Regions from separate parts of the Allobosea sp. RAF48 genome, predicted to be linked through region 1. Evidence: predicted binding sites of a transcription regulator. Region 1 holds the regulator's gene; each other region holds the start of a gene.

Evidence for each region. Region 1 encodes PhoB, which activates phosphate uptake and scavenging genes when phosphate is short. Its sites were predicted from a motif close to TGTCATNNANCTGTCAT; they were not measured.
Region 2: a site for PhoB is predicted at 5,422-5,438, ahead of phnC (phosphonate ABC transporter ATP-binding protein). Genes of this name have one in related genera too.
Region 3: a site for PhoB is predicted at 3,028-3,044, ahead of AB4Z10_RS10010 (HAD-IIA family hydrolase). Genes of this name have one in related genera too.

What each region holds. Positions count from the first base shown of each region.
Region 1 is NZ_JBFRDZ010000015.1:162,195-172,625, reverse strand. Features, by position in the region: gene pstS (phosphate ABC transporter substrate-binding protein PstS) at 1-795, shown strand, start outside; gene pstC (phosphate ABC transporter permease subunit PstC) at 1,021-1,995, shown strand; gene pstA (phosphate ABC transporter permease PstA) at 2,008-2,892, shown strand; gene pstB (phosphate ABC transporter ATP-binding protein PstB) at 2,932-3,738, shown strand; gene phoU (phosphate signaling complex protein PhoU) at 3,822-4,541, shown strand; gene phoB (phosphate regulon transcriptional regulator PhoB) at 4,558-5,256, shown strand; gene AB4Z10_RS24405 (hypothetical protein) at 5,355-5,534, shown strand; gene AB4Z10_RS24400 (DUF3175 domain-containing protein) at 5,789-6,073, opposite strand; gene AB4Z10_RS24395 (SpoIIAA family protein) at 6,090-6,476, opposite strand; gene AB4Z10_RS24390 (LysR family transcriptional regulator) at 6,531-7,454, opposite strand; gene argH (argininosuccinate lyase) at 7,549-8,964, shown strand; gene AB4Z10_RS24380 (amino acid ABC transporter permease) at 8,961-9,854, shown strand; gene AB4Z10_RS24375 (amino acid ABC transporter ATP-binding protein) at 9,851-10,431, shown strand, end outside.
Region 2 is NZ_JBFRDZ010000012.1:203,813-214,243, forward strand. Features, by position in the region: gene phnH (phosphonate C-P lyase system protein PhnH) at 1-249, opposite strand, end outside; gene phnG (phosphonate C-P lyase system protein PhnG) at 249-680, opposite strand; gene phnF (phosphonate metabolism transcriptional regulator PhnF) at 769-1,512, shown strand; gene phnE (phosphonate ABC transporter, permease protein PhnE) at 1,627-2,481, opposite strand; gene phnE (phosphonate ABC transporter, permease protein PhnE) at 2,478-3,359, opposite strand; gene phnD (phosphonate ABC transporter substrate-binding protein) at 3,510-4,424, opposite strand; gene phnC (phosphonate ABC transporter ATP-binding protein) at 4,502-5,320, opposite strand; gene AB4Z10_RS20980 (TetR/AcrR family transcriptional regulator) at 5,477-6,169, opposite strand; gene AB4Z10_RS20985 (efflux RND transporter periplasmic adaptor subunit) at 6,322-7,401, shown strand; gene AB4Z10_RS20990 (efflux RND transporter permease subunit) at 7,401-10,431, shown strand, end outside.
Region 3 is NZ_JBFRDZ010000004.1:243,096-253,526, forward strand. Features, by position in the region: gene AB4Z10_RS09995 (ABC transporter substrate-binding protein) at 1-1,072, opposite strand, end outside; gene AB4Z10_RS10000 (ABC transporter permease) at 1,118-2,020, opposite strand; gene AB4Z10_RS10005 (ABC transporter permease) at 2,026-2,949, opposite strand; gene AB4Z10_RS10010 (HAD-IIA family hydrolase) at 3,121-3,879, shown strand; gene AB4Z10_RS10015 (MurR/RpiR family transcriptional regulator) at 3,876-4,799, shown strand; gene AB4Z10_RS10020 (SUMF1/EgtB/PvdO family nonheme iron enzyme) at 4,882-6,603, opposite strand; gene AB4Z10_RS10025 (DUF4399 domain-containing protein) at 6,656-7,111, opposite strand; gene AB4Z10_RS10030 (DUF4399 domain-containing protein) at 7,108-8,280, opposite strand; gene AB4Z10_RS10035 (caspase family protein) at 8,539-9,993, shown strand; gene AB4Z10_RS10040 (OmpA family protein) at 10,044-10,431, shown strand, end outside.

The DNA.
Region 1 (10,431 bases):
CTCAAGGGCGAGGACCTCAGCAAGGACGGCCTGATCCAGTTCCCGACCGTGATGGGCGGCGTCGTTCCGGCCGTGAACATCGCCGGCGTCGAGCCGGGCAAGCTCAAGCTCTCGGGCGACATCATCGCGCAGATCTATCTGGGTGACATCAAGAAGTGGAACGACCCGAAGATCGTGGCGCTCAACGCCGGTCTCGCCCTGCCGGACGCCAACATCAACCCGGTCTACCGCTCTGACGGCTCGGGCACGACCTTCGTGTTCACCGACTACCTCTCCAAGGTCTCGGCCGACTGGAAGTCCAAGATCGGCGCCAACCAGTCGGTCCAGTGGCCGGTCGGCATCGGCGGCAAGGGCAACGAAGGCGTCTCCGCCTCGGTCAAGCAGGTCGCCAATTCGATCGGCTATGTCGAGTACGCCTATGCCAAGCAGAACAAGCTCGCCCACGCCCTGGTGAAGAACGCCGACGGCAACTTCCCGGCTCCTGAGGAGAAGGCCTTCCAGGCAGCCGCCGCCAATGCCAACTGGCAGGAGCAGCCGGGCTTCGGCATCTCGCTCAACAACCAGAAGGGCGCGGATGCCTGGCCGATCACCTCGGCGACCTTCATCCTGGTCCATGCCAAGCCGGAGAAGCCGGAAGAGGTGCAGGCCGCGCTGAAGTTCTTCGACTGGGCCTACAAGAGCGGCGACAAGCTGGCGAGCGAGCTCGATTACGTCGCCCTGCCGTCGACCGTGAAGGATCAGGTCCGCAACGCCTGGAAGGGCGTGACCGACACCGCCGGCAAGCCGATCTTCTGATCGCTGCCAGCGACAAGGTGAGGCGGGCCAGTCCCGCCTCACCGATACATGCAGCCCTCATCCTGAGGAGCCGCGGTATGCGGCGTCTCGAAGGATGATCCAGAGCGCGCTGGAGCCTCCTTCGGGACGCTCCTGCGGAGCGCTCCTCAGGATGAGGGCTGAGGTTGATCGGAGTCGGGTGACCGGCTGCAGGCAACCTCTGCCACGACACCGGAGCCTCCGCGGATGACCGCAGCAACCGACATGACGAGCATCCCCGGCGCGAGGCCGGCCGCCCGCAAGACGCCGAAGGCGGGCTTCGACCTCTTCTTCCGCAATGCCAGCTTCGCGGCGGCGCTGCTCGTGCTGGTGCTGCTCGCCGGCATCATGATCTCGATGATCATCGGCGGCTGGCCGGCCTTCCGCGAGTTCGGCCTCGGTTTCATCACCTCCAGCGTCTGGGATACGCAGAACGAGCAGTACGGCGCCTGGCCGGCCATCGTCGGCACGCTTTCGACGGCGTTGATCGCGCTGGCGATCGGCGTGCCGCTTTCGCTCGGCATCGCGATCTACCTGACCCAACTGGCGCCGGGCTGGTTCAAGAAACCGGTCGCCACCGCGATCGAGCTGCTCGCCGCCGTGCCCTCGATCATTTACGGCATGTGGGGCCTGTTCGTCTTCGTGCCGCTCTTCGCGGCCTATGTGCAGATCCCGCTCTCAAACATCGTCGAGGGCATGCCGGTCGTCGGCACCATCCTCTATTCACGCTCGCCCTCGGGCCTCGGCATCTTCACCGCCGGCCTGATCCTGGCCTTCATGATCGTGCCGTTCATCGCATCGATCACCCGCGACATGCTGGAGCAGATCCCCTCGGTGCTGCGCGAGAGCGCCTACGGCATCGGGGCGACGACCTGGGAGGTCGTGCGCCACGTGCTGGTGCCGCAGGCCGGCGTCTCGATCATCGGCGCGATCATGCTCGGCCTCGGCCGCGCGCTCGGCGAAACGATGGCCGTCACCTTCGTCGTCGGCAACGCCAACCGCCTGTCGGCCTCGATCCTCGATCCCGGCTCGACCATCGCCTCGCGCATCGCCAACGAATTCAACGAGGCGATGGGCCTGCAGCTCAACGCGCTGATCGCGCTGGGCTGCATCCTGTTCTTCGTCACCTTCGTCGTCCTCGTCATCGCGCGGCTGCTGGTCGCCCGCGTCAAGCGCTACTGAGGTCTTTCGTTCATGACCATGACGACCACGCCCCGCGAGCTGCCGCACACCCCCTGGGGGCGCGTGCGCCAGTCCCGCCGCACCGCCGACCGGCTGATGAAGATCATCGCGACCGGCTTCACCTTCTGCGCCATCTTCGTGCTGTTCTGGATCCTCGGCATGCTGCTGGTGAAGGGTATCGGCGGCCTCTCGCTCGCCACCTTCACCGCGGTCACCCCCGGCCCGGGCACGGAAGGCGGCGGCCTCGCCAACGCCATCGTCGGCTCCTTCGTGCTGACCTTCCTCGGCATTGCCATCGCAACCCCGATCGGGGTTCTCGCGGGCACCTGGCTCGCCGAATACGGCAGGGGTTCCAAGCTCGCGCACCTGATCCGCTTCATCAACGACATCCTGCTCTCGGCGCCGTCGATCCTGATCGGCCTGTTCGTCTACGTCATCCTGGTCGAGCCCTTCCGCGGCTATTCCGGCTGGGCCGGCGGCGTCGCGCTCGGCATCATCGCGATCCCGGTCATCGTGCGCACCACCGAGGACATGCTGAACCTCGTCCCCGGCCCGCTGCGCGAGGCGGGGGCCGCGCTGGGCGCGCCGCCTTCGGTCGTCATCACCTCCGTGACCTGGCGTGCGGCGAAGGCCGGCATGATGACGGGCATCCTGCTGGCGCTCGCCCGCATCGCCGGCGAGACGGCGCCGCTGCTCTTCACGGCTCTGAACAACAATTTCTGGTTCTCGCCCTCGCTCGCCGGCGGCGTCTCGAACCTGCCCGTCACGATCTATCAGTTCGCCTCCGCTCCCTACGAGAACTGGCAGCAGCTCGCCTGGGCGGGATCGCTGATCATCACGGTCTCGATCCTGCTGCTTTCGCTCATTGCCCGCCGCGTCGTCGCTGGCGGCAAATAAGACTTGAATCCAACCCGGTCGCGCCCGACCTTGAGGACCATGTCGATGCTTTCGACCCTTGAACTCTCCCCGCAGACGCTCGATGCCGAGGCGCCCGTCCGGATCGCGGTGAAGAACCTCGATTTCTACTACGGCGAGCACAGGGCGCTGAAGAACATCAATCTCGATTTCCGCGACCGGCACGTCACCGCGCTGATCGGCCCGTCCGGCTGCGGCAAGTCGACCCTGCTGCGCATCTTCAACCGCATCTACTCGCTCTATCCCGAGCAGAAGGCCACCGGCGAGATCCTGCTCGACGGCCGCAACATCATCTCCAACGACGTCGACGTGAACGAGCTGCGCTCGCGCGTCGGCATGGTCTTCCAGAAGCCGACGCCCTTCCCGATGTCGATCTACGATAACGTCGCCTTCGGCATCCGCCTCTACGAGAAGCCGCCGAAGTCCGAGCTCGATGACCGTGTCGAGGGCGCGCTGCGCCGTGCCGCGCTGTGGGACGAGGTCAAGGACAAGCTGAAGAGTTCCGGCATGGGTCTCTCCGGCGGCCAGCAGCAGCGCCTGTGCATCGCCCGCACCATCGCGCAGAAGCCGGAAGTGATCCTGTTCGACGAGCCGACCTCCGCGCTCGACCCAATCTCGACCGGCAAGATCGAGGACCTGCTGGAACAGCTGAAGAGCGACTTCACGATCGCGATCGTGACGCACAACATGCAGCAAGCTGCACGCATCTCGCAGTACACCGCCTTCATGTATCTGGGCGAGGTCATCGAGTTCGCGCCGACCAACACCATCTTCATGAACCCGGCCAAGAAGCAGACGCAGGACTACGTCACCGGCCGGTTCGGCTGAGCCGCGGCAGAGTTCTTTGTTTGTCGCATTTTCTTCGCGCGAACCGGTCCGATTTCGCTTGAAAATGCTTTGAGGATAACGCCATGACCGACCACATCGTCCGCTCCTACGACACCGATCTCGAAGGCATCCGCCGCAGTCTTGCCGAAATGGGCGGCATGGCCGAGCGCATGCTGGGCGACTCCACCGTGGCGCTGGTGCGCCGCGACACCGGCCTCGCCCAGAAGATCATCACCGCCGACCAGCGCCTCGACAACCTGCAGCGGGACGTCGAAGAGAAGGCGGTGCTGACCATCGCCCGGCGCCAGCCGCTCGCGAACGACCTGCGCGAACTGATCTCGGCGATCCGCATCGCGGCCGACATCGAACGCGTCGGCGATCTCGCCAAGAACATCGCCAAGCGCGCCGTCGCCATCGCCGGCCAGTTCCAGCCGCCGCACCGCGCCGTGGTCGGGCTCGAGCACATCAGCCGCCTGGTGCAGGCGCAACTCAAGGACGTGCTCGACGCCTACGCCGCAGGCAACGAGCAGAAGGCGCTCGAGGTCTGGCGCCGCGACGACGAGATCGACGCGCTCTACACCTCGCTGTTCCGCGAACTCCTGACCTACATGATGGAGGATCCGCGCAACATCACCTTCTGCACGCATCTCCTGTTCTGCGCGAAGAACATCGAGCGCATCGGCGACCACACCACCAACATCGCCGAGACGATCCATTACCTCATCACCGGCGACTCGCTCGACGTGAACCGGCCGAAGCTCGACACGACCAATATCGAAGTCGAGGCGGTCACGGGCAGCTGAGGCGAGGCAAGGAATCATGGCCGCACGCATCCTGATCGTCGAGGACGAGGAGCCGCTGACCCTGCTGCTGCGCTACAATCTCGAAGCCGAGGGCTTCGAGGTGGACAGCGTGGCGCGCGGGGACGATGCGGAGCTTCATCTGCGCGACCACACCCCCGATCTCGTGCTGCTCGACTGGATGCTGCCGGGCCTCTCGGGGATCGAGCTTTGCCGCCGGCTGCGGTCGCGACGCGACACCGAGCGCGTGCCGATCATCATGCTGACCGCGCGTGGCGAGGAGACCGAGCGCGTGCGCGGGCTCGCGACCGGCGCCGACGACTATGTGGTGAAGCCCTTTTCGTTGCCGGAGCTGATCGCGCGCATCCAGGCGCTGCTGCGCCGCGCCAAGCCGGGCCATGTCGCGGGACTGCTTGCCGCCGGCGACCTCGAACTCGACCGCACCACACGGCGCGTCCGCCGCGCCGGCAGCGAGCTGCATCTCGGCCCGACCGAGTTCAGGCTGCTGGAGTTCCTGATGCAGGCGCCCGGCCGCGTCTATTCGCGCGCCCAACTGCTCGACGCCGTCTGGGGCCGCGACGTCTATATCGACGAGCGCACCGTCGACGTCCATGTCGGCCGGCTGCGCAAGGCGATCACGCCCGCCAATACCAAGGACCCGCTGCGCACCGTGCGCGGCGCCGGCTACGCCTTCGACGAGACTTTTGCGCGCAGCTGAGCGGCGCTCCAGCTCTCCTCTTCATCGCGACTGGCGATGAACCTTGCCTGCTCGCTCGCGTTGACCCCGAAGGTCAGCGCGAGCCAGAGGAGGTCGCCATGAGCAAGATGCGCCCATCCCGCCGGCCAGTCGAAGCGACAAGGGCCCGGGCGAGCCGGATCATGCCGGGCACGATATGCGCAGCGCTAGGAGGTGGCGAGCGCCGCCCGAGCCAGCATGACCAGCAGGGCAACACCCGCATCAACACGAGCCATCAGGGTCTCCAGCAGGATCGTTGAGGAGGCTGCCCCATGCTGGCCTCGACGAAGGCGCCGCGAAGCATCCGGCACGGCGGCCGGGCTCGTCCCATGAGAATGCGGAGAAGCCGGCGGACATCCGCAAGCCGCCTGCCGACGACGAAACCCGGCAGGTTCGCGTTTTCGGGCGGTGGTGGCGAGCGCGACAGCCATCGCTCGCATGATCCGGCCCGCAAGGGTGGCGGCCCCGCGAGAAGCCCCCTACAGGACGATCCCTGAAGGGGCCGGCAGGAGCCTCAGCCCTCTCGGTAGAAGAGGCGGCGCAAGCTGTGCTTGGCCGCTTCCAGCGTCCTGCGCCGCTCGGCCGGCAGGTTCCGGCCGGCGCGGTTGATGTAGAAAGTCAGCATCGACATCGCCGAGCGATAGGGGCTCGACTTGCGGAGCCGGCTGTGTTCAGCCGACCGCTTCAGCGAACGTGCGATCCGTCGCGGATCGCCCTGCTTGAACACCGCCTTCTCAAGATCGAGCGCGTTGCTCCGGGTGGTGATATCGGCCGACCACCTGCGTTTGTGGGCAGTCATGGCGTCCTCCTGTCGGTCAGGCGTTTGGCCCGCCCTCGATGTCACCGGCCCAGGTCAGTGCGGTCTCGTACTCCTCCGGCTTGAAGGTGCGGACGGTCACGAAGGGGATCGCTGGGTTGAGCAGGTCGACGAAGGCGGCAAGCCAGCCCCTGTCGGTGATCACCGCCTCGCGCGGGAAGCGCTGCAGCTCCCAGAGCTTGCCGAGGCTGTAGCGCGCATCCTTCCAGGCGGCAGCCAGGGTCATATCGGTGAAATCGGTGAGGTCGGCGAGGATGCCGACCTTCTCGTGTCGCGCGAGCTTCGCCTCGATATCGGCCATGATCCCATCGAGATCGTCACTGGTCAGCGTCTGCGACAGGCGGTAGGCGCCGACATGGTCCGGGGCAGGCAGAATGGTGAACATGGCTCCTCCTTGCTCCAGACAACGCGGGGCAAGAGCGGAAGTTTCGCCCGATGATCAGGCCGCTGCGGGCGCACGGGTGGCGGCGTCGAACCGGGCCGCTTCGGCGCGCAGCCAGCCGACGAATTCATCGAGGCCGGGGCGTTGCGGCTGGCCAACCGGGAGGGTGAGCCAACAGCCCGTCGCACTGGTGAAGCCGAGGCCGAGCGGGTTGATAAGCGCGCCGGAAGCCAGCTCGTCGGCGACATAGCAGCGCGGCATCAGAGCGACGCCCAGCCCGGCGACGGCGGCGCTGGTGATCACGGAATAGTAGCCGTAACGCACGGTGTGCTCGGGCACCGCGCCGCGCAGGTCGTGGGCCTCGGTGAACTCGGCCCAGAAGGTCGGCATCTGGTAGTGCTGCAGCAGCGTCATCTTCTGGATATCGGCGGCACGACGAAAGCCGCCCATGCGCTCGACCAGGCTCGGCGCGGCGACGAGGGCAACGTCGCGGCCGAAGAGGTAATGCGCCTCCTTGCCGGGCCAGGGCGGGACGCCATGGGCAATGTCGAGATCGGGCTCCTCGGTCTCGCTCTCGCTGACATAGTTGGTGAACTGGACGTCGACGCCGGGATGCGCCGCAGCGAAGGCCGGAAAGCGCGACATCAGCCAGCGCTCGCCGACGATGGCGACCATGTGCAGGCGGATCGGCCGGGCAATGGCGCTGCGCTCGGCGAGGCGCCGGGCGCCCCGCTCCATCTGCTCCAGCGCGGCTTCGGCATAGGGCAGATAGATCGCGCCGGCCTCGGTGAGCTTGAGGCCGAGCGGGCTGCGGTCGAACAGCACGGCACCGAGATGGTGTTCCAGCGACAGGATCTGCTTGGAGACGGCACTCTGCGTCAGGTTGACGACCAGGGCGGCGCGGGCGGTCGAGCCCAGCCTTGCAACCGTGGTGAAAGCTCGCAAAGCGGTCGATGACGGAGGAGGCCGGCCGGCGGCCATGGGGTATTCCTTTTTGGACTATCGCTGCGGAGATCGTTTCGTTTGCCGGGCTTTCGGTCAAGAGGCCATTCTTCCCTAACGGGAGGACAAGCTCATGAACCAGACGACGCGCCTGTGGGGTGGACGCTTCCGCAAGCCGCCCGATCCGCGGCTGATGAAGCTGTCGAGCGCGGCCGGTGAGCACGCGAGGCTGGTGCCGCAGGATGTTGCGGGCGGCAAGGCGCATGCGGCCGAACTCGGACGCGCCGGGCTGCTGACGGCGCAGGAGCTCCAGACCATCCTGACCGCGCTCGACGCGATCGCGCGGGACACGGTCGAGGGGCGGATCACGCCCGGCCCGCAGGACGAGGATGTCCATACCTTCATCGAGCGCATCCTGACCGAGCGGATCGGCTCGACGGGCGCCAAGCTCCGGGCAGGGCGCTCGCGCAACGACCAGGCCGCGAACAATCTCAAGCTCTATCTGCGCGCGAAGTCGCGCTCGCTCGCGGCGATGCTGGCGGAACTCCTGACCGCGATCGCCGATCAGGCCGAGCTGCATGCGGCCTCGGTCAGCCCCGGCTTCACCCATCTCCAGAGCGCCCAGCCGGTCACCTTCGGCCATTGGCTGATGGCGCATGGCCAGGTGCTGATGCGCGACGCCTCGCGCCTGACCGACTGGGAAAAGCGCTCCGGCCAGTCCCCGCTCGGGGCGGCGGCGCTTGCAGGCTCGGCGATCACGCTCAATCCCGAGCTCAGCGCCAAGGCACTCGGCTATGACGAGCCGTTCGAGAACTCGGTCGACGCGGTCGGCGCGCGCGACCATGTCGCGGAATTCCTGTTCGTCGCGGCGATGCTGACGACCAACCTGTCGCGGCTCGCCGAGGAGGTGACGCTGTGGGCTTCCAGGCAATTCGCCTGGGTGACGCTGGACGATGCCTTCGCCACCGGCTCCTCGATCATGCCGCAGAAGAAGAACCCGGACATCGCGGAAATCTCGCGCGGCCGGGCGGCGCGGCTGACCGGCGACCTCGTCGCCATGCTCGGCGCATTGAAGGGGCTGCCGCTTTCCTATAACCGCGACCTCGCCGAGGACAAGCGCGCCGCCTTCGACGCAGTCGACGTGCTGGAAGAGGTGCTGCCGGCCTTCGCCGGGCTGATCGCCAGCATGAGCGCCGACGCCGAGACGATGCGCGCCCAGGCCGGTTCCGGCTTTGCGCTGGCGACCGAGGTGGCAGATCATCTCGCCCGCAACGGCGTGCCTTTCGCCGAGGCGCATGAGATCACGGGGGCGCTGGTGCGCTATTGCGAGGAACTGGGCCGGGAGCTTGAATCGCTCGACGCCGTCGATCTCAGGGCGGTCGATCCGCGGCTCGATGCCGGGGTCCTCGACCATCTGACGCTCGATGCCGCGGTCGCTGCGCGCAGCGGCCATGGCGGCACGGCGCCCGACCGCGTGCGCGAACAGATCGACCGCTTCCGCGGCAAGCTCGCCGCCCTCGAAACCTGGAGCCGGGAGACGGGCCAATGAGCGTCGCCACTTCGCCGATCAGCAGCCGGGATCTCGCCCAGGTCTCGCATCTGAGAATCGTGCCGCGGCGCTTCTATGGGCGCTGGGTCGCGGCCGCGGCGATCGTCGCCATCCTCGTCTGGCTGGTCATGGCCTTTGTCGAGGGCGACATCGCCTGGCCGGTGGTCCGGCAGTTCTTCACCGCGCCGGCGATCATCGCGGGCCTCGGCAACACGCTGATCATGACGGTCTGCGCGATGACGCTCGGCGTCGTGCTCGGCGTGATCTTCGCCATCATGTACATGTCGCCGAACCCGGTGCTGCGCGGCGTGGCGCTGTTCTACATCTGGTTCTTCCGCGGCACGCCGCTGCTGCTGCAGCTCCTGATCTGGTTCAACCTGGCGCTGGTCTTCCCGACCATCGGCATCCCCGGCCTGTTCTCCTGGCGCACGATCGACATCATCGGGCCGTTCATGGCGACGCTGCTCGGGCTCGGCATGAACCAGGGCGCCTACACTGCCGAGGTGGTGCGCGGCGGTATCCTCTCCGTCGACCAGGGCCAGACCGAGGCCGCCAAGGCGATCGGCATGACGCGGCTGACGACGCTGCGCCGGATCGTGCTGCCGCAGGCGATGCGTGTCATCATCCCGCCGGTCGGCAACGAGGTGATCAGCATGGTCAAGCTGACCTCGGTGGCGAGCGTGATCCAGTACGCCGAGATCCTGCGCAACGCGCAGACGATCTACTACGCCAATGCCCGCGTCATCGAGCTGCTGATCGTCGCTGCCGGCTGGTATCTGCTCGTGGTGACGCTGCTGCAGATCGGCCAGTATTTCCTCGAACGCCACTTCTCCAAGGGGCGGGTCGGGCGGCGCGCCAAGCGCACCGCGGTTCAGGAGGAGCCCGCATGAACGCGGTGGCGAACACGGCCGTGGCCGATAGTGCGATCGTTGCAATCGCGAACGTCAGCAAGTTCTTCGGCGACCTGAAGGCGCTGAACGATGTCTCGCTCTCGATCGAGCCCGGCATGGTCCAGTGCATCATCGGGCCGTCGGGCTCGGGCAAGTCGACGCTGCTGCGCTGCATCAACCAGCTCGAGAAGATCGACCAGGGCGCGATCCGCGTCGATGGCGAGCTGATCGGCTATCGCCGCGTGGGCAATGAGCTGCATGAGCTGACCGATCCGGAGATCGCGCGCCAGCGCCTCGTCACCGGCATGGTCTTCCAGCGCTTCAACCTGTTCAACCACATGACGGCGCTGCAGAACATCATCGAGGGGCCGCTCACCGTCCTGAAGCGTCCGCGCAAGGAGATCGTCGCCGAAGCGACGGCACTGCTGGAGCGCGTCGGTCTTGCCGACAAGCGCGACGCCTATCCGAGCGAGCTCTCAGGCGGGCAGCAGCAGCGCATCGCCATTGCCCGCGCCCTGGCGATGAAGCCGAAGCTGATGCTGTTCGACGAGCCGACCTCGGCGCTTGACCCCGAACT
Region 2 (10,431 bases), on a different contig from region 1:
GAAACGCAGCCAGGCGCCGGCCGCGCCGTTGCGCAGGGCTTCCGACAGCCAGACCGGCGTCTCGTAGTCGGCGAGCGCCAGCAGCGCTGTGGCCGTCGCGGTCGCCAGGCCTTCCGGCGGCGTGATCTCGGCCGCCACGCGCTGCAGCGTGCCAGGCTCGGAGAGGGCGGCGAGCAGTGCACGGAAGGCGGCCTGTGACTGGAAGACCGGTTCGGAGAAGCCGGGTGCGATCATGCCCTGTGCCGACATCACGAGCCCCGCACCAGCGTGAAGAAGTCGACCTTGGTCGCCGCGGCCTTCCGCGAGGCGAGGTCGCGGGCCGATGCCTGCTGCGCGGCGAGCGTGGCGACGTCCCGATGCAGATCGCTGCCCTCGGCCTCGTCCTGGAGGCGGGCGTCGAGCAGGGCGGCGAGCCTTGCCTTCCGGCCGTCGCGACCGAGTGCATAGGAGAAGCCCATCCGTCCATTGTACAGGCGCACGACGCAGCGCGTCACGGTCGCCTCGCCCAGGTTGAAACGGCGCCCGGCGCCGCCGGCGCGGCCCTCGACCATCACGGTGCCGGTTTCCGGCGCCTTCAGCACGTCATGGTTGGGTGGATCGCCGAGCAGGCTTTCGATCTCGGCGCGGGAGGCGCGCGCCAGCGTCGCCATCCAGCTTTGTCTCGGGGTCTTCTGGCTCATCGGCGCGGGCTCGCTGGTCAGTTCCGAATGTCTAGACTATGCTAGGGGAGTTGATGACAAAGGTCTATACTTTTCGGATGAAATTTTGATGACGGACGCAGCACTCGCGGAAAAGGATGGCGGTACGGCCTGGCGACGCATCGCCGACGAACTGGCGGAGGCGATCACGCGTGGCGAGTACAAGCTCGGCGATACGCTGCCGGCCTCGGTCGCGCTGGCCGAGCGCTATGGCGTGCATCGCCACACGGTGCGGCAGGCGTTCCGCCATCTCGCCGAGCAGGGGCTGGTGACGGTTTCGCGCGGCCGCGGCACGCAGGTGACGGCGCCGCGCCTGCCCTATCCGATCGGCCGGCGCGTCAGCATGCGCACCAATATGGGCAGGCTCGGCATCACCGGCACCAGCCGCATGCTCTCGGCCGAGGTGGTCGTCGGCGAGACAGCGGCTTGCACTGCGCTCAAGCTGAAGACCGGGACGCCGCTCTGGTGCGTGCGCGGCGTGAGCCTTGCCGACGGCGTGCCGATGGGCACGGGCACGCATTGGCTCTCGGTCGAGCGCTTTCCCGATTTCGACAAGGCTTATCGCGCGGCGGCCGGTTCGATCACGGCTGCCTTCAAGATCTATGGCATCACGGATTATGTCCGCCTGTCGACGCGCCTGACGGCGCGGCTCGCCGATGAGCGCGAGGCGGAATTGCTCGAGATCGCGCCCGAGGCTGCCGTGATGATCTCGACGGCGGTCGATGCGCTGCCGGACCTGACGCCGGTGCATCTCGTCGCGAGCGTCTTCGCCGCCGAGCGCGTGGAAATGGTGATCGAGCCGTTCGGGGATTGAAGGGCTCCGTCATGCTCGGGCTTGACCCGAGCATCTCAGGACGATTGGGCGCCTCTTCCGGCGAGAGATTCTCGGGTCTTCGCTTCGCTGCGCCCGAGAAGGACGGCAGGGGTTTCACCTCGCCCGCTTGCCGATGATGGCGAAGCGCAGCTTGCTTGACAGGAAGTCGATGGCCGAGACTGCGGCCAGGACCAGCAGGATCAGGAAGGAAACCTGCTGCCATTCCAGCGTCCGGATCGTCTCGGCGAGATAGAGGCCGATGCCGCCGGCGCCGACGATGCCGATGATCGTCGAGGATCGGGTGTTCGACTCGATGAAATAGAGCACCTGGCTCGCGATCACCGGCAGCACCTGCGGCAGCAGGCCGAAGCGGATCTCATGCGCCTTCCCGCCGCCGACGGAGGCGACGCCCTCGACCGCCTTGCGGTCGGCCGCCTCGATCGCCTCCGAATAGAGCTTGCCGAACGCGCCGAGATCGCTGGTCATGATCGCGAGCATGCCCGCGAAGGGGCCGAGGCCCACGACGTTCACCCAGATCAGCGCCCAGATCAGGGCATCGACGCCGCGCACCGTGTCGAGCGAGCGCCGCGCAAGGAAGTGCACCACGCGGTTGGCGACGACGTTGCGGGCCGCGAGGAAGCCGAAGGGCAAAGCGAGCGTCGCCGCCAGAACGGTGCCGAGAAAGGCGATGGCGATCGTCTCGAACAGCGCCTGCACGAAGATCAGCGCGCGGGTCCAGGAACCGGGATTGGGCGGCAGCATCAGGGCGACGAAGGAGCCGAGATTGCCGAGCCCGGCGAGTATCTTCCAGAGCGAGGTCTCGAGCGTCGTCAGCCCGTAGAGGAAGAGGCCGAGCAGGGCGACGATGGTGCCGATCGTGGCGAGCTTCGTCTTGAGCGAGCCGCGGATCGCAGCCTGGTGGCGGGTGAGGATATCGGCGCGCTCGGCCGTGGTGAAGGCGAGGCTCATCGGCCATGCTCCAGGCTGAGGAGGGCGTGGCGCAGCCGCTCGGTGCCGTAGTCGATCAGCATCACCGTGACGATGATGAGCAGCAGGATGGCGCTGACGTCGGTGAAGTAGAATTTGCGGATGGCCTCGATCAGGTCCTGGCCGATGCCGCCGGCGCCGACGAAGCCCATGATCGAGGCGCCGCGGACATTGATCTCGAAGCGCAGCAGCGCATAGCTGGCGAAGTTCGAGAGCACCTGCGGCACGACGGCGAAGCGCACGATCTGCCACCAGCTGCCGCCGCCGGCGGTGACGCCGTCGACCGGCTTCAGGTCGATATTCTCGACCACCTCGGAGAAGAGCTTGCCGAGCGCGCCCATGGTGTGGATGGCGATGGCGAGCACGCCGGGCAGCGGGCCGAGCCCGAAGGCGATGACGAAGATCAGCGCGAAGACGATCTCGGGAACGGTGCGGCAGAATTCGAGATAGCGGCGGACCGCGAAGCGCAGCCAGGCGGACCGGCCGAGATTGGCAGCCGCGGCGAAGCAGAACAGGAAGGCGCCGACGGCGCCAAGCACGGTGCCGACATAGGCGATCAGGATGGTCTGCCAGAGCAGCTTCAGCCAGCCCTTCAGACCCCAGTACCACTCGGCGAGGTCGGCGCCGAGGCTGGAGAGGCGCAGCGTCGGCAGCGTCTCGAAGATGTATTTCGGGAAGCGGTGGATGTTCTCGGCGAACTTGGCGAGATCGACTTCCGAGCCCCGCGCTGCGAGCAGGACGCAGACGATGAACACGGCGGCGCCGATCAAGGCCTGCCGGCGCTTGGCCACGGCCGCCTGCCGATAGGTCTCGGCATGGGCCCGGATGGCCGGGTCGTTGCGGTCGATCGCGAGGGTCATGAGCGTCCGTTACCGGAGAGGGCGCCAAGTCGCGCCGCAACCGTCATGCTCGCCCTTGTGGCGAGCATCCACGTCTTGAAAGCTGCAAAAGGCAGGGAAGACGTGGATGGTCGGGACAAGCCCGACCATGACGGCGCGCGTGCGTGCTGTTTACGACGACTTCTTCTTCCGCAGGTCGTCGACGAACTTGTTGAGCTCGATGATCGGGTCGTAGGCCTTGTTGTCGACGGCGACGAGCGGGCCCTGCTTGCCTTCATAGATCTTGTCGAAGGCGGCCTTGTCCTTGGTGGCGAGGTTCAGCACCGCGTCGCGGATCTTCGCCTTGAGGTCATCAGGCAGGTCCGTGAGGTAGGCCATCGGCGAGTTCACGATCTGCTCGGACTTGTAGATGATCCGGAAGTCGTCGGCCTTGACCATGTTCTTGCGGGCCATGCGCTGCAGGTTGGATTCCTGCTCGTCGTTCCACCAGTTGGCGGCGATGTCGACGGTGCCCTGCTGCAGCGCGATGACCGCGTTCTCGTGGCTGCCGGTGTAGACGACCTTGGAGAAGAAGGTTTCCGGCTCGATCTTCATCTGGTTGAGGACGAAGCGCGGCACGTTGTTGCCAGAGGTGGAGTTCGGATCGACGAGGCCGAGATTCTTGCCCTTGAGGTCCTCGACCTTCTGGTAGGGCGAGTCCTTCTTCACGTAGAAGACCGAATGATAGCCCTTGGTGCCGTCGAGATTGGTCTCGATCGCGAAGGCGTCGACCTTGGCGCCGGTCATGCGGGCGCGGGCGAAGGAAGCCGGGCCGTACATGCCGATATGGATGTTGCCGGCGCGCTGGCCCTCGATGATCGCGGCGTAGTCATTGGCGATGCGCAGCGTCACCTTGGTGCCGAGTTCCTTCGCGAGGTAGTTCACGAAGGGGGTGTAGCGCTCGACGACGCCCGAAGCATTCTCTGCCGGGATGATCGCGAAGACGAGCTCCGGATACTTCGCCTTCCAGTCCTGGGCGAAGGCCGGGGCAGCGGCGGCCGCGAGGCCGGCGGCAGCGAGCTTGAGGGTATGGCGACGGGTCAGCATTGGGTCTGCTCCTGGTTGCTGTCGGGCTGGTCTTCTCGCAGCGGCGGCCTCCGGCCGCGCCGGCGATCCTTCGCTTGTCAGGCGATCTTCTGGCGCGCGCGCTTCGCTTCGGAGGCGGCGATGGCGTCGAGCGCATCCAGCGCCTCGGCGCCGGCATCCTTGGCCTCGATGCCGTAGAGTTCGGCCGCGACCTCGCGGGTCAGCGCCTGCGGCACGTCGTCGAACACCACCTTGCCGGCCGACATGCCGATCAGCCGGTCGCAATACTTCGCAGCGATGTCGAGGTCGTGCAGGTTGCACATCACGGTGATGCCGTCCTCGCGATTGATGCGGAACAGCGCGTCCATGACGACCTGGGTGTTGCGCGGGTCGAGCGAGGCAATCGGCTCGTCAGCGAGGATGATGCGCGGCTCCTGGACGAGCGCGCGGGCGATGGCGACGCGCTGCTGCTGGCCGCCGGACAGGGTCTCGGCGCGCTGTGCCAACAGATGCCCCATATCGAGACGCTCGAGCGCCGCAATGGCGCGGATCTTGTCGTCTTCCGAGAAGCTCTTGACCAGGGTCAGGGCGGCGGAGCGGTGGTTCAGGCGCCCGAGCAGCACATTGGTCAGCACGTCCAAGCGGCCGACGAGGTTGAACTGCTGGAAGATCATCGCCGTGTCACGGCGCCAGCGCCGCAGCGAGGCCCCCTTCAGCGCCGTGACCTCCTGCTCCTCGCAGGCGATCCGGCCGGAGGTTGGCTCGGCCAGCCGATTCAGCATGCGCAGCAGGGTTGATTTGCCGGCTCCGGACCTGCCGATCACGCCAACCATCTCTCCCTTCGGGATCGACAGCGAGACATTGTCGACAGCGTTCTTGTCGCCAAAGCGCTTGGTCAGACCTTCGATACGCAGCATGTGGTGGGTTCTCGCGCACGATGCGGGCATGAGCGCAGCCCCGTCCGGCCCAAGCCGGGGGGGCAACGCGTCTCCATGGCGACGAGAGCTAGCGGCCGCTGATGACAGCGGCGTGACAGTGGCCGAAAGCGCGGTTGGGCGGCCCCGAAGGCCTTGTCAGAGCGAGTTCAGCAGCGCATCGACGCAGGCGCGCACATAGGCTTTCCGTTGGGCGGCCGGCATCGGCTTGACCCCGAGAAGGCCGCGCAATTGATGCAGGCCGCGCAGCATGCCGACGAACTGCTCGGCGAGGAGATCAGCTTCGGCGAGGCCGAGCGGGCGGGCGACGCCGTCGCCGACGCGTGACCGTTCGATGAGCAGCGTCACGATCGCGGCGCTCATTCTCTTGGCGCCAGCCTCATAGGCGACGCGGCCGAGCTCGGGAAAGCGCGGCGAGGCGCTGACCACCAGCCGGTGCAGATCGAGGGAGGCCGGGCGCAGCATGAGCTTGAGCATGTCCTCGCCCAGGCGCACCAGGGCGCTGCGCAGATCGGCGGCGGGCGACGCCTGCTCGAGCGGCAGAGTCAACGTTTCCGTGAGGCCGRCACAAATCGCCTTGAACAGCGCTTCCTTATCGGCGAAATGGCTGTAGATCGTCTGTTTCGAAACACCGGCCCGATGGGCGATCTGGTCGAGGCTCGCGCGTTCGAACCCCTCCGCGAGGAAGGTTTCGGCGGCAGCGCGGGTGATGGCGTCGTGCTTGTCGGGGCGCGCGCGTTCGGCGGAAGGGGATTTGGCCGGGTTCGTTTCGGTCTGGTTGGAGTCGAGCAGGCGGGTCTTGGTGCCGTTTCGCCGGAGGGGTTTCGGCACGGGTCTTGCCTCGGCGTCTGCCGGTTCGTTGAGAGAGGTCGCCCGGTGACGGCGGAGAGGGGTATCAGCCATGCTCCCCCGCGCAGGTGGCCTCTTATCAAACTAGACTGTCCAGTCTAAGATAGTCGCGCGGTATCGGAGCGTCCAGTCTTATGAAGCGGTTTGTTCTCCTCGTCGTGGTCGCGGCGCTCGCCGGCGGCGGCTCTTACGCCTACCGCAACCAGCGTGCCGGCACGCAGCAGGCCCAGGCCAGCGCCGTTTCCGGGCCGCGCGCCGTGCCGGTGGAGGTGGCTTCCGTCGAGACGATGACCGTCAACGAGGAGGTCGAGGCTCTCGGCACGCTCGCCGCGGATGAATCCGTGATCATCGCTTCCGAAATCGCCGGCCGCGTCGTCGCTCTCGGCTTCAAGGAGGGCGAGCGGGTCAAGGCCGGTCAGGATCTGGTTAAGCTCGATACCGCCATCCTCGATGCCGAGCTGAAGCAGGCGCTGGCCGATCTCGGGCTGGCGCGCGACACCAACGAGCGGCTGAGGGCGCTGGTGCAGCGCGGCTCGGGCACGCAGGTCGCGCTCGACGAGTCGACGGCGCGGCTCGCCTCCAGCGAGGCGCGCGTCCAGCTTGCCAAGGCCAAGCTCGCGCAATCGACCATCGTCGCGCCGTTCAGCGGCGTCGTCGGCCTGCGCTCGGTCGGCATCGGCGATTATGTCTCCGTCGGCAAGCCGCTGATCGTGCTGACCAGCATCGACCCGATCAAGGTCGATTTCCGGGTGCCGGAGATTTATCTGAGCCGCGTCAAGGTCGGCCAGCCCGTCCAGGTGCGCGTCGATGCCGTTCCGGACCGGACTTTCACGGGCCAGATCTTCGCGATCGACCCGGTCGTCGACGTCAACGGCCGCGCGATCCGCCTGCGCGCCAACGTTCCGAACGGCGACCTCGCCCTGAAGCCCGGCCTTTTCGCCCGGCTGTCGATCACGGTCGACCAGCGCGAGAACGCCATGATCATCCCCGAGATGGCGGTGGTCCCGGACGGTGTCGGCAAGATGATCTACGTGGCGGAGAACGGCAAGGCGCGCCGCGTCGCGGTCGAGCTCGGCAAGCGGCTGCCCGGCAAGGTCGAGGTGGTCAGCGGGCTGAAGCCCGGCATGCAGATCATCACCGCCGGTCAGATGCGGCTGCGTGACGGCAGCACCATCTCCATCAAGGAAAAGCCTGTCCAGACGAGCCAGCTCTGATGAGCCTCTTCGAACTCTTCGTCCGCAGGCCCGTCCTCTCGACGGTGCTGAGCCTGCTGGTGATGCTGATCGGCATCGTCTGCTATGGCCGCCTGACCGTCCGCGAGTATCCGAATATCGACGAGCCGATCGTCTCGGTGCAGACGATCTATCGCGGTGCCTCGGCCGAGATCATCGAGACCCAGGTCACGCAGATCCTGGAGAACTCGATCGCCGGCATCGAGGGCATCGAGATCATCTCCTCGGCCAGCCGCCAGGAACGCAGCCAGATCTCGGTGCGCTTCCGGCCGGACATCGACCCCGATGTCGCCGCGTCGGACGTGCGCGACCGCGTCAGCCGTGTGCGCGGGCGCATGCCGGAAGAGATCGACGAACCGATCATCGCCAAGGTCGAGGCGGATTCGCAGCCGGTCCTCTATCTGTCTCTGACCAGCACGCGGCATAGCCCGCTCGAGCTGACCGACTTTGCCGATCGCTTCATCGCCGAGCGCGTCCAGAACATCACGGGCGTCGCCGAGGTCCGCATCCTCGGCCAGCGGCAATATGCGATGCGCATCTGGCTCGATCGCTCGCGCCTCTCGGCCTATGACGTGACCGTCCAGCAGATCGAGGCGGCGGTTCGCGCCCAGAACATCGAGATTCCGTCGGGCCGGATCGAGAGCAGCGACCGCGAGTTCACCGTGCTGTCGCAGACCGGCTTGGTCACGCCGGAGCAGTTCCGCGAGATCGTGGTGAAGGATGCCGCCGGCTTCCCGATCAAGCTGAAGGATCTCGCGCGCGTCGAGCTCGGCGCGCTCGAGGAGCGCAACGCGGCCTGGTTCAAGGGCTCGCCCTCGGTGACGGTCGGCATCGTCAAGCAGGCGACCGCGAACCCGCTCGACGTCTCGTCCGGCGTGCGCGCCGCCCTGCCGGGGATCATCGAGGATCTGCCCGACGGCATGTCGATCGCGGTCTCCTACGACAGCTCGATCTTCATCGACCGCTCGATCAAGGCGGTGTTCCAGACGATCATCGAGGCGATCGTCCTCGTCGTCCTCATTATCTTCGTCTTCCTGCGCTCGCTCAGGGCGACGCTGATTCCGCTGGTGACGATCCCCGTCTCGCTGATCGGCTCCTTCGCGCTGATGTATGCGTTCGGCTTCACCGTCAACACGCTGACGCTGCTCTCGATGGTGCTCGCCATCGGCCTCGTCGTCGACGACGCCATCGTGGTGCTGGAGAACGTCCACCGCCATATCGAGGACGGCCTGGAGCCGACCAAGGCGGCGATCCGCGGCATCAACGAGATCGCCTTCGCGGTGGTGGCGATGACGCTGACGCTGGTGGCGGTCTATGCGCCGATGGCGTTCTCGACCGGCCGCACCGGCAAGCTCTTCATCGAGTTCGCGCTCACGCTCGCCGGCGCGGTCTTGGTCTCGGGCTTCGTCGCGCTGACGCTGACGCCGATGATGTGCGCCAAGCTCCTGCGCCACCACGACAAGCATAGCTGGCTGTACAACGTGCTGGAGCGTGGCTTCCAGGGGCTGTCGCGGGGCTACAAGGCTTCGCTGCGCGCCGCCCTGACGGTGCGCCCGCTCATCGTCCTGCTCGCGGTCGGCGTCGCCGGCGGCGGCTATTACTTCTTCACGCATCTGCGCGCGGAGCTGGCGCCGGTCGAGGATCGCGGCACGATCAACGTGATCGGCGTCGCGCCGGAAGGGGCGACCATGTCCTTCACGGCGAGCTACGCCCGGCGGGTCGAGGAGTATTTCAGCAAGCTCCAGGAGGTGGATACCTATCTCGTCATCGTCGGCTTCCCCGACGTGACCCGTGCCATCGCCATTGCCCGGCTCAAGCCCTGGGAGGAGCGCGAGCGCAAGCAGCAGGATCTCGTCGCCGACATTACCCGCGAGCTCGGACAGATCCCCGGCATCCGCCTCTTCGCCAACAACCCGCCCTCGCTCGGCCAGGGCAACGCCAACAGCAAGCCGGTGGAGTTCGTGCTGCGCTCTTCGGAGAGCTATGCGCAGCTCAAGAGCTATGTCGATCAGCTGATGCGGGAGGTCGCCGACTCTCCGGCGCTCTCGAACGTCGAGACGAACCTGATTCTCGACAAGCCGCAGATCCGGGTCACGATCGACCGGCAGCGCGCTGCCGACCTCGGCGTCGGCGTCGATGTCATCGGCCGCACCATGGAGACGCTGCTCGGAGGGCGCCAGGTCACGCGCTTCAACATGAACAGCAAGCAGTACGACGTGATGCTGCAGGTCGCCGGTTCGGAGCGCAACACGCCGCAGGCGCTGCAATCGATCTATCTGATGGGCCGCAGCGGCGCCGTGGTGCAGCTGTCGAGCCTGGTCAGGATCGAGGAGACCGTCGCGCCCAAGGAGCTGGTCCGCTTCAACCAGCTGCGCTCGGCCACGATCACGGCGCTGCCGGCGCCCGGCTACTCGCTCGGCGACGCGCTCAAGGTGCTGGAGGATGCGACGGCCCGCGTGTTGCCGTCCTCGGTCCAGGTCGATTATTCCGGCCAGAGCCGCGAGTTCAAGCAGTCGGGCGCGAGCATCTTCCTCGTCTTCCTGCTGGCGCTCGGCTTCATCTATCTGGTGCTGGCGGCGCAGTTCGAGAGCTTCGTCGATCCGATCGTGATCATGGTCTCGGTGCCGCTCTCGCTCACGGGCGCGCTCGCCGCGCTCTACTACACGGGCGGGACGATGAACGTGTACAGCCAGATCGGCCTGATCACGCTGGTCGGCCTGATCACCAAGCACGGCATCCTGATCCTGGAGTTCACCAACCAGCTGCGCGAGGAGGGCAAGGAGATGATCGACGCCCTCGTGGAGGCGGCGGAGCTGCGCCTGCGGCCGATCCTGATGACCACGGGCGCGATGGTGCTCGGCGCGGTGCCGCTCGCCATCGCCCATGGCGCGGGCGCGGAAAGCCGCTCGCAGATCGGCTGGGTCATCGTCGGCGGCATGACCTTCGGCACGCTGCTGACGCTCTATGTGGTGCCGGTCGCCTACAGCTACCTGGCCCGCAAGGTCCACGGCT
Region 3 (10,431 bases), on a different contig from region 1:
CATAGCCGGCTTCCTTGAGCAGCGCCTTGGCCTTGGCCGGATCGTATTCGAAGGTGTTGAGCTCGGGCATGTAGAGCGGGCCGAACTGCGCGAAGCTGTGGCTCGTCGGCACCTTCGCCTTGCCGAACCAGAGCGCCTCATTCAGCGTCTTGCGGTCGATGGCGTAGGAGAGCGCCTGGCGCAGCTTCGGATTGGCCATCTTCGGATTCTGGGTGTTGAAGATGACGACGTGGAAGAGCGGCGTCTGCATGCCCTCGACCTTGAGCTTCGGATCGGCGGCGATCGGCTCGAGCTGATCCGGGGGAACATTGGTGATCAGATCGACCTCGGCGTTCTTCAGCGCCGTCAGGCGACCGGACAGCTCGGGAATGCGGGTCACCGTGACCTTCTGGAAGGGAGCCTTCTCGCCCCAGAAGCCGTCATAGCGCTCGTAGACCAGGCGCTGGTTCGGCACGAATTCGGTGATCTTGTAGGGCCCTGTGCCGACCGGCTTCAGCGCGAAAGCCTCGAAATCGGAGGCTTCGGCGACATTAGGATCGCCGGTCAGGCCCATCACGTATTTCTTCGGCACGATCATGCCCTGCTGCACGTTGAGCAGCGTCTCGAACAGCGGCTCGGGCCGGGTCGCGGTGATGCGCACGGTCTCGGCGTCGACGGCCTCGACCTTGGCCATGTTCGGCAGCGTGTCGCGCTTGCGCACGGTATAGGGCGCGAAGGTCGAGTTGATGATGCGGTCGAAGGAGAAGACCACGTCCTCGACCGTCATCGGGTCGCCGTTGTGGAAGGTCACGCCCTGGCGGATCTTCAATTCGAACACGGTCGGCGAGACCTGTTTCCAGCTCGTGGCGATGCCCGGCTGCCAAACGCTCTCGGCGCGGGTGGCGTCCTTGCCGATCAGCGGATCGAAGGCGTTGAAGTAGAACTGCGAGCCGACATTCGAGAAGTCGCGGCCGGGATCGAGCCAGGGCGCCATGTTCTGGACACCGACCTTCAGCTCCTGCGCCTGGGCGAAACTGACGAGAGGGGTCGCCGACAGCGCAGCGATCGTCAGTATTTTCAAGATCTTGAACATGTTTCTAATTCCTTTGGATGAACAGCACGAATGGCGAGCGGGCGTTCAGCGCCCGCGCAGGCGCGGATCGAGACGGTCTCGCAGCGCATCGCCGAGCAGCATGGCGACGAGGCTGACCAGCACGATCACGACAGCCGGAACGGCGACGATCCAGGGGGCGGATGCCATGTAGTCGCGCCCCTGCCCGACCATCGAGGCGAGCGTCGCCGTGGGCGGCTGGACGCCGAGACCGAGGAAGGAGAGTGCCGATTCCAGCAGGATGAGGTTCGAGAAGTTGAGGCTCGCCATCACCACGACCGGCGAGATCAGGTTCGGGATCATGTGGACGGTGGCGATGCGCCAGGGGCCGGCGCCGGCCGCTCGGGCGGCCTCGACGAAAGGCATCTCCCGCAGGCTGAGCACCTGGGCCCGGATCAGCCGAGCGAAATGGGCCCAGTAGGCGATCCCGAGCACGCAGATCAGCACCGTCACATCGGTCCCGGCGAGCGCCACGACGAAGAGCGCGACGAGGGTGAAGGGCAGCGACATCATGATGTCGACCAGGCCCATGATCAGCGCATCGGCCCAGCCGCGCAGCAGCCCCGCCGCGAGCCCGAGCGCCGCACCGATGGCGAGGCCGAGCAGGGTCCCGAAGAGCGCGAGTGAGAGAGTCAGACGCAAGCCATGGAGGCAGCGCGAGAGGAGATCGCGGCCGAGCTGGTCGGTGCCGAGCCAATGGAGCGGGTTGGCGCCGGCGATGCCGACCGGAGGCTTCAGGCGTGCGAGAAGCCGCTGCTGGTCGGGCTCGAAGGGCGAGACCAGCGGCGCCAGCGAGGCGAGCGCGACCAGGAGAAGCCCGAGCAGCGCGGCGGCTACGACCAGCGTATCGAACCTGCCTGCCCAGGCAAACCTGATCCGCAGCAGCCTGCGGGGCGGAAGCATCAACTTGGCGTCAGCGATCTCGGCCATGGCGGTCAGGCTCCGACGAGGCGCACGCGCGGATCCGACGCCGCATAAGCGAGGTCGATCGCGACGTTGACGAGGATGACCGCACTCGCGACGACGAGGACGCCGAACTGCAAAACCGGGTAGTCGCGGCGCAGCGTCGCGCCGACGAGCAGGTCCCCCACCCCGTTCCAGGCGAAGACGGTCTCGACCACGACGGCACCCGAGACCAGCGTGGTGATCTGCAGGCCAAGCACGGTGATCACCGGGATCAGCGCATTGCGCAGCCCGTGCCGCAGGACGATGGCTGGCTCGGAGAGGCCCTTGGCGCGGGCCGTGCGCATATAGTCCTCGGAGAGGACGTCGAGCATGGCGTTGCGGGTGTAGCGGGTCAGCGCAGCGACGAAATAGGCGGCCAGCGCCACGGTGGGCATCGCATAATGCAGCAGGGTGGCGGAGCCGGCGCTCGGCAGCCAGTGCAGCGTGTAGGAGAAGATGAGCAGCAGCAGGATGGCGAGGACGAAATTCGGGACCGCGTAGCCGAGAAAGGCGATGAAGAGCACACCTTGGCCGCGCGGCTGCCCACGCCAGAGCGCGGCGAGGACACCGAGCGGCACGCCGACCGCGACGGTCAGCGCCAGGGTCGCGACCAGGAGCGAGGCGCTCTGCCAGAGCCGCTCGCCGAAGATCACCGCGACCGGCCGGCGCTCCATCAGGCCGAGGCCGAAATCGCCCGAGAGCAGCGACTTCCAGAACAGCAGGTATTGTTCTGCGATGGGCCGGTCGAGGCCCCAATAGGCGATCATCTCGGCGCGGGAGGCGGCGTCGAGCCCTTCCGGCATCAGGAAGTCGATCGGATTGCCGGTCAGCCGCGTCGCCAGAAAGACGGCGGTGACGATCGCCCAGAGCGTGATCGTCATGCGCAGGAGACGGCTGCCTAGGAATACGAGCATGGCGTCCTCTGGGACGGGCTGCGGGGCGCTGCGCGGCCGCTTCAAGCGGCGGGAGCCCGAGCCTTCTGGCAGCCTTCCATGACAGGCTCATGAATATAATTTAGGTCGACGACTGTTTGACACTGAGACAATCTCAGTTCATGCCTGCCGCGATCCGAGACGGAGTTTGCAGTGCGCGCAGCGGACGATATTCGTGGCTGGCTGATCGATCTCGACGGCACATTGGTGTGCGGCGGCCGGGCGATGCCTGGCGCCAGCGCCTTCCTCGACGCCTGCGCCGGCCGTTTCGTCGTGGTTTCGAACGATGCCGAGCATACGCCGGCAGAGTTGAGGCGTGGCCTGCGGCGGATGGGGCTCGACATTCCGACTGACCGTATCGTGCTGGCGGGAGCGGTCGCGCTCGACGATATCGCCGCGCGCCGTCCCGGAGCGCGCGTGCTCATGCTGGCGAGTCGCAGCCTGATGCGCCATGCGCGCCAGCGCGGCCTCGTGCCGGTCAGGGAGCAGCCGGATGTCGTCTTTCTCGGCCGCGACCGGTGGTTCAGCCACGCGCGGCTGGCGCTGGCGGCCAATGCCGTGCGGATGGGGGCCGAGCTCGTCGTCGCCAATCCGGACCTCGTCCATCCGGGCGCCGACGGCTCGGTCGTTCCGGAAACCGGCGCGTTGCTCGCCGCGCTGCTCGCCTGCACCGGCCCCGTGAGCTACCGCCTCATCGGGAAGCCGGAGCCGACCCTGTTCGCCGCCGGCCTCGCCCTGCTCGGATTGCCCAAGCGGGCTGTCGCGATGCTCGGAGACAATCCCAGGACCGATGGCGAAGGGGCGCGCCGCTTCGGCCTGCACTATGTCGAGGTCACAGACGGGGTGCTCCCGCAACTCCATATCGAGACGACTTGCCCGCACGAGCAAGACATGATCGCCTTGTCGGCATGAGCTCATCTCATCGAAAGCCGCATGCCGACGTCATGGCGGAAAGCCCCGACAAGGCGCGCAATGGCGGCAATGACGGCTTCGATGGCGTGATCGAGCGGCTGACGGCGCTGCGCGCGACGCTGCCACCGGCCGCCGCACGCATTGCGGACGTCTTCCTCAGCCATGCGGCCGATGTCGTGCACATGTCGGTGACGGAAGTGGCCGAACGCGCGGAGGCGAGCGAGGGCAGCGTGATCTCGCTCTGCCGCCAGCTCGGCGCGCGCGGCTTCCAGCAGGTCAAGATCGCGCTGGCGCGCGATCTCGTGCAGCCGGTGCAATTCATCCACGAGGATCTCGCGCGCGCCGACGACACCGGGACGGTAATCGAGAAGATCTTCGGCAGCGACCTGCAGGCGCTCCACGACACCATGAAGGTGCTCGACCGCGGCGCAATGGAGCGTGCGGTCGCCGCGATCCGTGGGGCGCGCCGGGTCGAGCTCTACGGCATCGGCAGCGCCGCCCCGATCGCGGAGGACGCCAATTACCGGCTCCTCCGCATCGGTATCGAATCCAAGGTCGTGGTGGATTCCCACGTCCAGGCGATCAGTGCCTCGCTGACCGGCCCGGACGTCGTGACGATCACGATCTCGCATTCGGGATCGACACATGAGACTGTCACCGCGACCAGGCTTGCGCGAGAAGCCGGCGCAACCACGATCTGCATCACCAACTTCGGCAAATCGCCGCTGCTCGCCTATGCCGACATCGTGCTCAACACCATGGCGCGCGAGACCCAGTTCCGCACGGAGGCGATGACGAGCCGCATCGCCCAGCTCGCCGTCATCGACGCCCTGATCGCCTGTCTTTCGCTGGCCGATTACGACAAGGCCGTCGCGACGATCGGCAAGACCTTCGACGTGCTCTCGACGAAGCGGTTCTAGTCGTCCGGGCCGGGGCCTTGCTCTCACTCGCGTCGCGGATGCCGCGATGGCATGGCGGCCGTTCTCTGAATGCACGCGGTCGTCAGGGCTCGCGCGCAACGCGGAAACCGTTGGTGTAGAAGCGCACATCGGCTTCGTATTTGAAACGGGCGGCCGAGCGCAGATAGCGCGGGTCGTTGTTGAAGGAGCCGCCGCGCAGCACGCGCTCGCGGCAGCCGGGCACCACATAGGCGCTGCCGTCGCGCGGGGCGCTGCGATAATTCTCGCTCCAGCAATCCGCGACCCATTCGGCCGCGTTGCCAGCCATGTCGTAGAGGCCGAAGGCGTTGGGCGGAAACTGGCCCGAAGCGACGGCGCTGCGGCGCGGCTGATCGTTGCAGCCCAGGCAGTTCGCGCGGTCCTTCTCCACGGTTTGGCCCCAGGGATAGGTCGTTGTCGTGCCGGCACGCGCGGCATACTCCCATTCGCTCTCGCTGGGCAGCCGATAGCGCTTCCCCGTCTTGGCCGAGAGCCAGGCGAGATAGGCGTTGGCGTCGTTCCAATGAATATCCGTGACGGGGCGCTTTCCGCGCCCGAGCCCGCGATCGTCAGGCCGATAGTTGCAGCCGCCCTCGTTCACGCAGCGATCCCATTCCTCGAGGCTCACCTCCCGCATACCGAGATAGAAGCTGCGCACCGCAACGGGGTGAACGGGCTTCTCGAACTCGTAAAGATCGTTAGAGCCCATTTGGAAGGAGCCGGGCGGTATCGCCACCAGCTCGGGGCAGTCGCTGCAATCGCGGATCGGAGCCGTCTTGGACGCTGCTGCAGCGGGCGTTGCAGTGACCGGAAGCGGAGTGGCCGAGGCTGCAGCCGCAGCCGCCCCGGGCTTGCCGCGGTAGAGCTGCTCGCGGGTGCGCGCCAGCGCCGAGAAACGGCCATTCGGATAGGCGTCGAGATAGGCGCGGTATTCGCTGGCATTCTGGCTGTTGCGGATCGATTCCCAGAAGGCGAGTTCGAAGGCGTCCGGCGAGGCGTCGGGGCCGCTCGGTGGCAGGATGACGGCGCGGTTCGCCTGCGCGACCGCAACGGGCTGGCCGACAGGCTTCACAACGAGCCCCTTCGGCGGCTCGGATGAGAGCCAGATTTGCTGGCTGCGCCGGCTCGCCCGCGCCACCGCATCGCGCACACGGACGATTGCGGCCGCCATGTCGAGACCGGGCGTGCGGATCGCCTTCAGCCATTCCTCGACCACGGGATTGCCGCGCGGCCCGGAATCCGCGACCGTCTTTCCCGGCGAGGCCGTGAACATCACGGCAACGGTCTCGAGCGGCTCGGTCGCGCGCAAGCCCCTCCCCCGCGTCTGCCAGGGATTGTCCCGGCTGGCATCGATCAGCACGAGGGCACTGGATGGCCTGGCAATGATCAGCGGGTCGATCACCTCGTCGAGATCGACCGCGTCCTGCACCGGGTTGGGCGAGATCGGCACGAGGAAGTCGCGGTCGCGCTGTTGCACGGCGTGGCCGGAATAGAAGACCACCGCCAAGGCGCTGGGGCGCAGCTTGCCGGCAAACTCGGCAATAGCCTGCCGCATCTCGGCACGGTCGCCATTTTCCACCGCGATCACCTCGAAGCCACCTTCGCGCAGAGCCGCGGCAACCGCGCGCCCCTGTGTCGGCGCCTGTGCGACGGCCGCGTCGGGGTAGGCGCCGTTGGCGATCACCAGCGCAACCCGGGCGGGCGGCGCCGCCTCCTGCGGCAGTGCAGGCATTGCCGCGAGCGCAACGAGCGGGACGGCGAGGAGGAAGGAGCGCAACCAGTCCATGCTAGCGACCATTCGTCATCGGCGGCGTCTCGGGGCGCGGGCCGCCGCAGTCTCAGCGCACATAGATCGTGATCTTCTTCGACATCACGGGCGGATCATGCGGCGTATGGTTATGGTCCCCGACCAATAATTGCAGCGTATGAGGCCCTTTCGGCAAGGTGACGACAACCTCCGTTTGACCGTTGCCAAGATGGATATTGTTGTAATCGGACGGAATCGGCTGGTCGGGCGGGCCGGGATCGGTGTCGATCAGCAGATGATGATGGCCGGTCGCCGCGTGGTCGACGCCGGCCGGTGCGACCCCCATGTTGTGCAGCCCGATCCGGACGGTGAAGCGCTCCGGCACGCGCAACCCGTCGAGGGGATAATGGAAATAGACCTGCGCGCCGGGCGGCGCCTTCTGCCGCTTCGCGGCCTGCGCCAGCGCATCAGTCGGCCAGAAGGGACCAGCCGTCGCACAAGACCAGACCGCCAGGAGGACAGCGACGCTAAGGCGCAAAACGCTCATCGACGCCTCACCGGTTTGCGGCCGCCCGGCATCACCATGACCGTGATGCGCTCCGACATGACCGGCGGATCGTGCGGCACGTGGTTCTCGTCCGCGAGCAGGAGCTGCAGCGTGTGCTTGCCGGGCGGCAAGGTGATGCGCCGCTCCGTCTGGCCACCGCCGAGATGGATGTGGTTGAGGTCGGACGGGATCGGCTCGTCGAGCGCCGGCGTCGCCACATCGACCAGCAGGTGATGGTGCCCGGTGTTCGGCTTGGCGACGCCGGCCGGTGCGACACCCATGTTGCGTAAGCCGAAGCGGATCGTCGAGTTCGGGAAGATCGTCTCGCCATCCTTCGGATAGATGAAGTAGACGGCGGCGTCATTGGGCGAAGCTGTGCGCGGGCGCCCCGCTCCCGCCGCGGGGGCAGCGGGCGCCGCAGGGCCGGCCTGCGCGGTATCGACGACGCGCACCCGGATCCGCTCGGACATCACCGGAGGGTCATGCGGGACATGTTCGTGATCGCCCAAGAGGAGCTGCAGCGTGTGCTCGCCGGGCGGGAGCGAGAGTTCGACCTCGGTCTGGCCGCGCCCGAAATGCAGATGGTTGAAATCACTGGGGATCTCGCGGTCGAGCGCTGGGACCTCCGTGTCGACCAGCAGGTGGTGATGGCCGCCATTGGGGCTCATCGTGCCGGCGGGTGTGATGGCGATGCCCTCGATGCCGAAGCGGATCTTCGCGCGGGTCGGAATCGTGGCGCCGTCCTTGAGGTCGATGAAGAAGACCCGGGCGCCGGGAGCTGCGGCGGAGCGCGGCTTCTCGGCCGGATCGGCCGCGACCTCGACGGTGATCCGCTCCGAGACGACCGGCGGATCATGCGGCACATGGTTATGGTCGGCGAAGAGAAGCTGGAGCGTGTGCCGGCCGGGCGTCAGCGCGATCTCGGCCTCGGTCTGCCCGCCGCCGAAGTGGATGTGGTTGAAATCGCTCGGGATCGGCTGGTCGAGCGGCGGCAGCTCGGTGTCGATCAGGAGGTGATGGTGCCCGGCATAGCGCCTGGCCTGCCCGGCGGGCGCGATCTCCATGCCAGTGATCGCAAAGCGGACGGTGAACTTGCCGGGAACGCGGTCATTGTTGGCGAGGCCAACGAAGCTGAGCTTGGCGGTAGCCGGGGCCGGGCTGCGCTGCATCGCGCGCGCCTGGGCCGCAGCCTCCCCGATCGGAAGCGCGATGGCGATGGCGCATGCCAGAGCCGCCGGTACCAGGGCGGGTATGAGGCGAAGCGCCCTCGATGGCATCGACGTCCCCCATCCACGAGACGGATACAGGCACGCTACCAGCGCTGCTGCCCTCCTTCAAGCGGAACACCTGGCACTGACGCAGCTGGAGAGGCTTTGTTCTGGAGTCCGGCCAAGTCCTGCGGTAGCCTCCCCCCGAGGAAGGGGACCATGATCCTCATCGCCAGACTCTGCGGGCTGATCATGCTCATGCTGACGGGCCTGGCCATGGCGGCGCCGGCTCCAGAGCGCCGCGTTGCGCTCGTCATCGGCAATTCCAGCTATCGCAACGCGCCGGCCCTGCCGAATACGGTCAACGACGCCCGCGACATGGCCGCGGCGCTGCGCAAGGTCGGCTTCGAGGTGATCGACGGTGTCGATCTCGACAAGCGCGGCATGGATGCGGCGCTGACCCGCTTCGCACGGCTGGCGCAGGACGCCGATTCCGCCATGTTCTATTTCGCCGGCCACGGCTTCCAGTTCAACGGCGAGAACTATCTCGTGCCGGTCGAGGCCAAGATCGAGGACGAGGTCGGCGTCCAGTACGAGACGACGCGGCTGAACGACGTCGTCACGGCCCTGAACTTCGCCAAAGGCGTCAAGATCATGGTGCTGGACGCCTGTCGCAACAACCCCTTCGTCAACCAGCTCGCCAAAAGGCAGGCGACACGCGGATTCTCTGTCGGCTCCGGCCTCGCTCCCGTGGCGCGGGCGCAGGGCATGGTCATCGCCTATGCGACGCAGGCCAACGACGTCGCAGCGGACGGTGCTGGCCGCAACAGCCCGTTCACGGCGGCGCTGGTGCGCGAGATCGACCAGCCGGGGTTGGAAGTGGCGACCCTGTTCCGCCGCGTCCAGAAGAGCGTCTACGACGCCACTTCCGGCCGGCAGACCCCCGAGCTCTCGCTGTCGCTGCTCGGCGACTTCTACCTCAACCGCGAGGAGACCGACGCGGATGTCTGGCAGCGCATCCGCTCCAGCGACGAGCCCGGCGTGCTCCGGGACTTCATCCAGCGCTATCCGGCGAGCTTCTTCGCCATCGATGCACGCACGCGGCTCGACGTGATCGAGCGCCGCTCGCTCGCGACGAACGAACGCGACAAGCTGGTGCGCGAGTTCGCAGAGCGCGAGCGCGCGCTACTGGAGCGGCTCGAGCGGGCCGAACAGGGACGTCAGCAGGCCGCGACCGATCTTGCCCGGCAGGAGCGCGACGATACGGTCCCGCCGCCGCCCGCGACCGGGGATAGCACGCGGGCGAAGCCGGCTCCTATCCAACCCAAGCCACCGACCGGGGACGCGGCCGAGCGCTCCCGTCTCGCCGACGAACTGGCCCGGCGCGAGAAGGAATTGGCCGCGCTCGAAACCGAGAAGCGGCGCTTGGCCGAGGAACGCCGCAATGTCGAGCAGGCGCTGGCGGCGCGGCTCGGCACTTTGGCGCCCTCGCCGCCCGATCGCTCGACGCAGCCTCAGGCCATGCCGGCCAGCGCGGCGCGCCCGGGCGAGCGCCGCGCCGAAGCTCCGGCTGCCGGGGCGCCGGCCAAGGCGAATTGCAGCGAGCTTCTGCTTCGGGCCCAGCTCGGCGAGCTGACGCCGGCAGCGCGCGAGCAGCTTCAGCAATGCCGCTGAGCGGCATGGGATCGAGTGAGGCGAGAGCCCGGCACGGGGAGGAATGAAGCATGTCGATCGTCACGCGCCTCGGCCGCATTCTGACTCCGCTGGCGCTTCTGGCGAGTGCCGCTACCGCATGGGCACAACCGGCCCCCCCGCCCACGCCAGTGCCTTTCCCGCAGGCTCTGCAGAAGGCGGCCGACGACCTCTTCGGCAAGGCCACGCTGACCGAAGAGCAGGTCGATCTCGTCATCGACCCGCTGATCGACGCAGCCTCCGGCTCGCAATCGAGCGCCACCCGCTCGATGCAGCAGACGCTGATCGAGATCGTGCGCAAATCCTATCCGCGTTTCGCCGTGCGCGCCTTCGATAGCGAGGCACTGGCGCGCAAGCCCGTCGTGCTGGTCGGCACCTTCACCGCCGTCAACAACCAGGGGACGGCGGACGGTCCGAAGG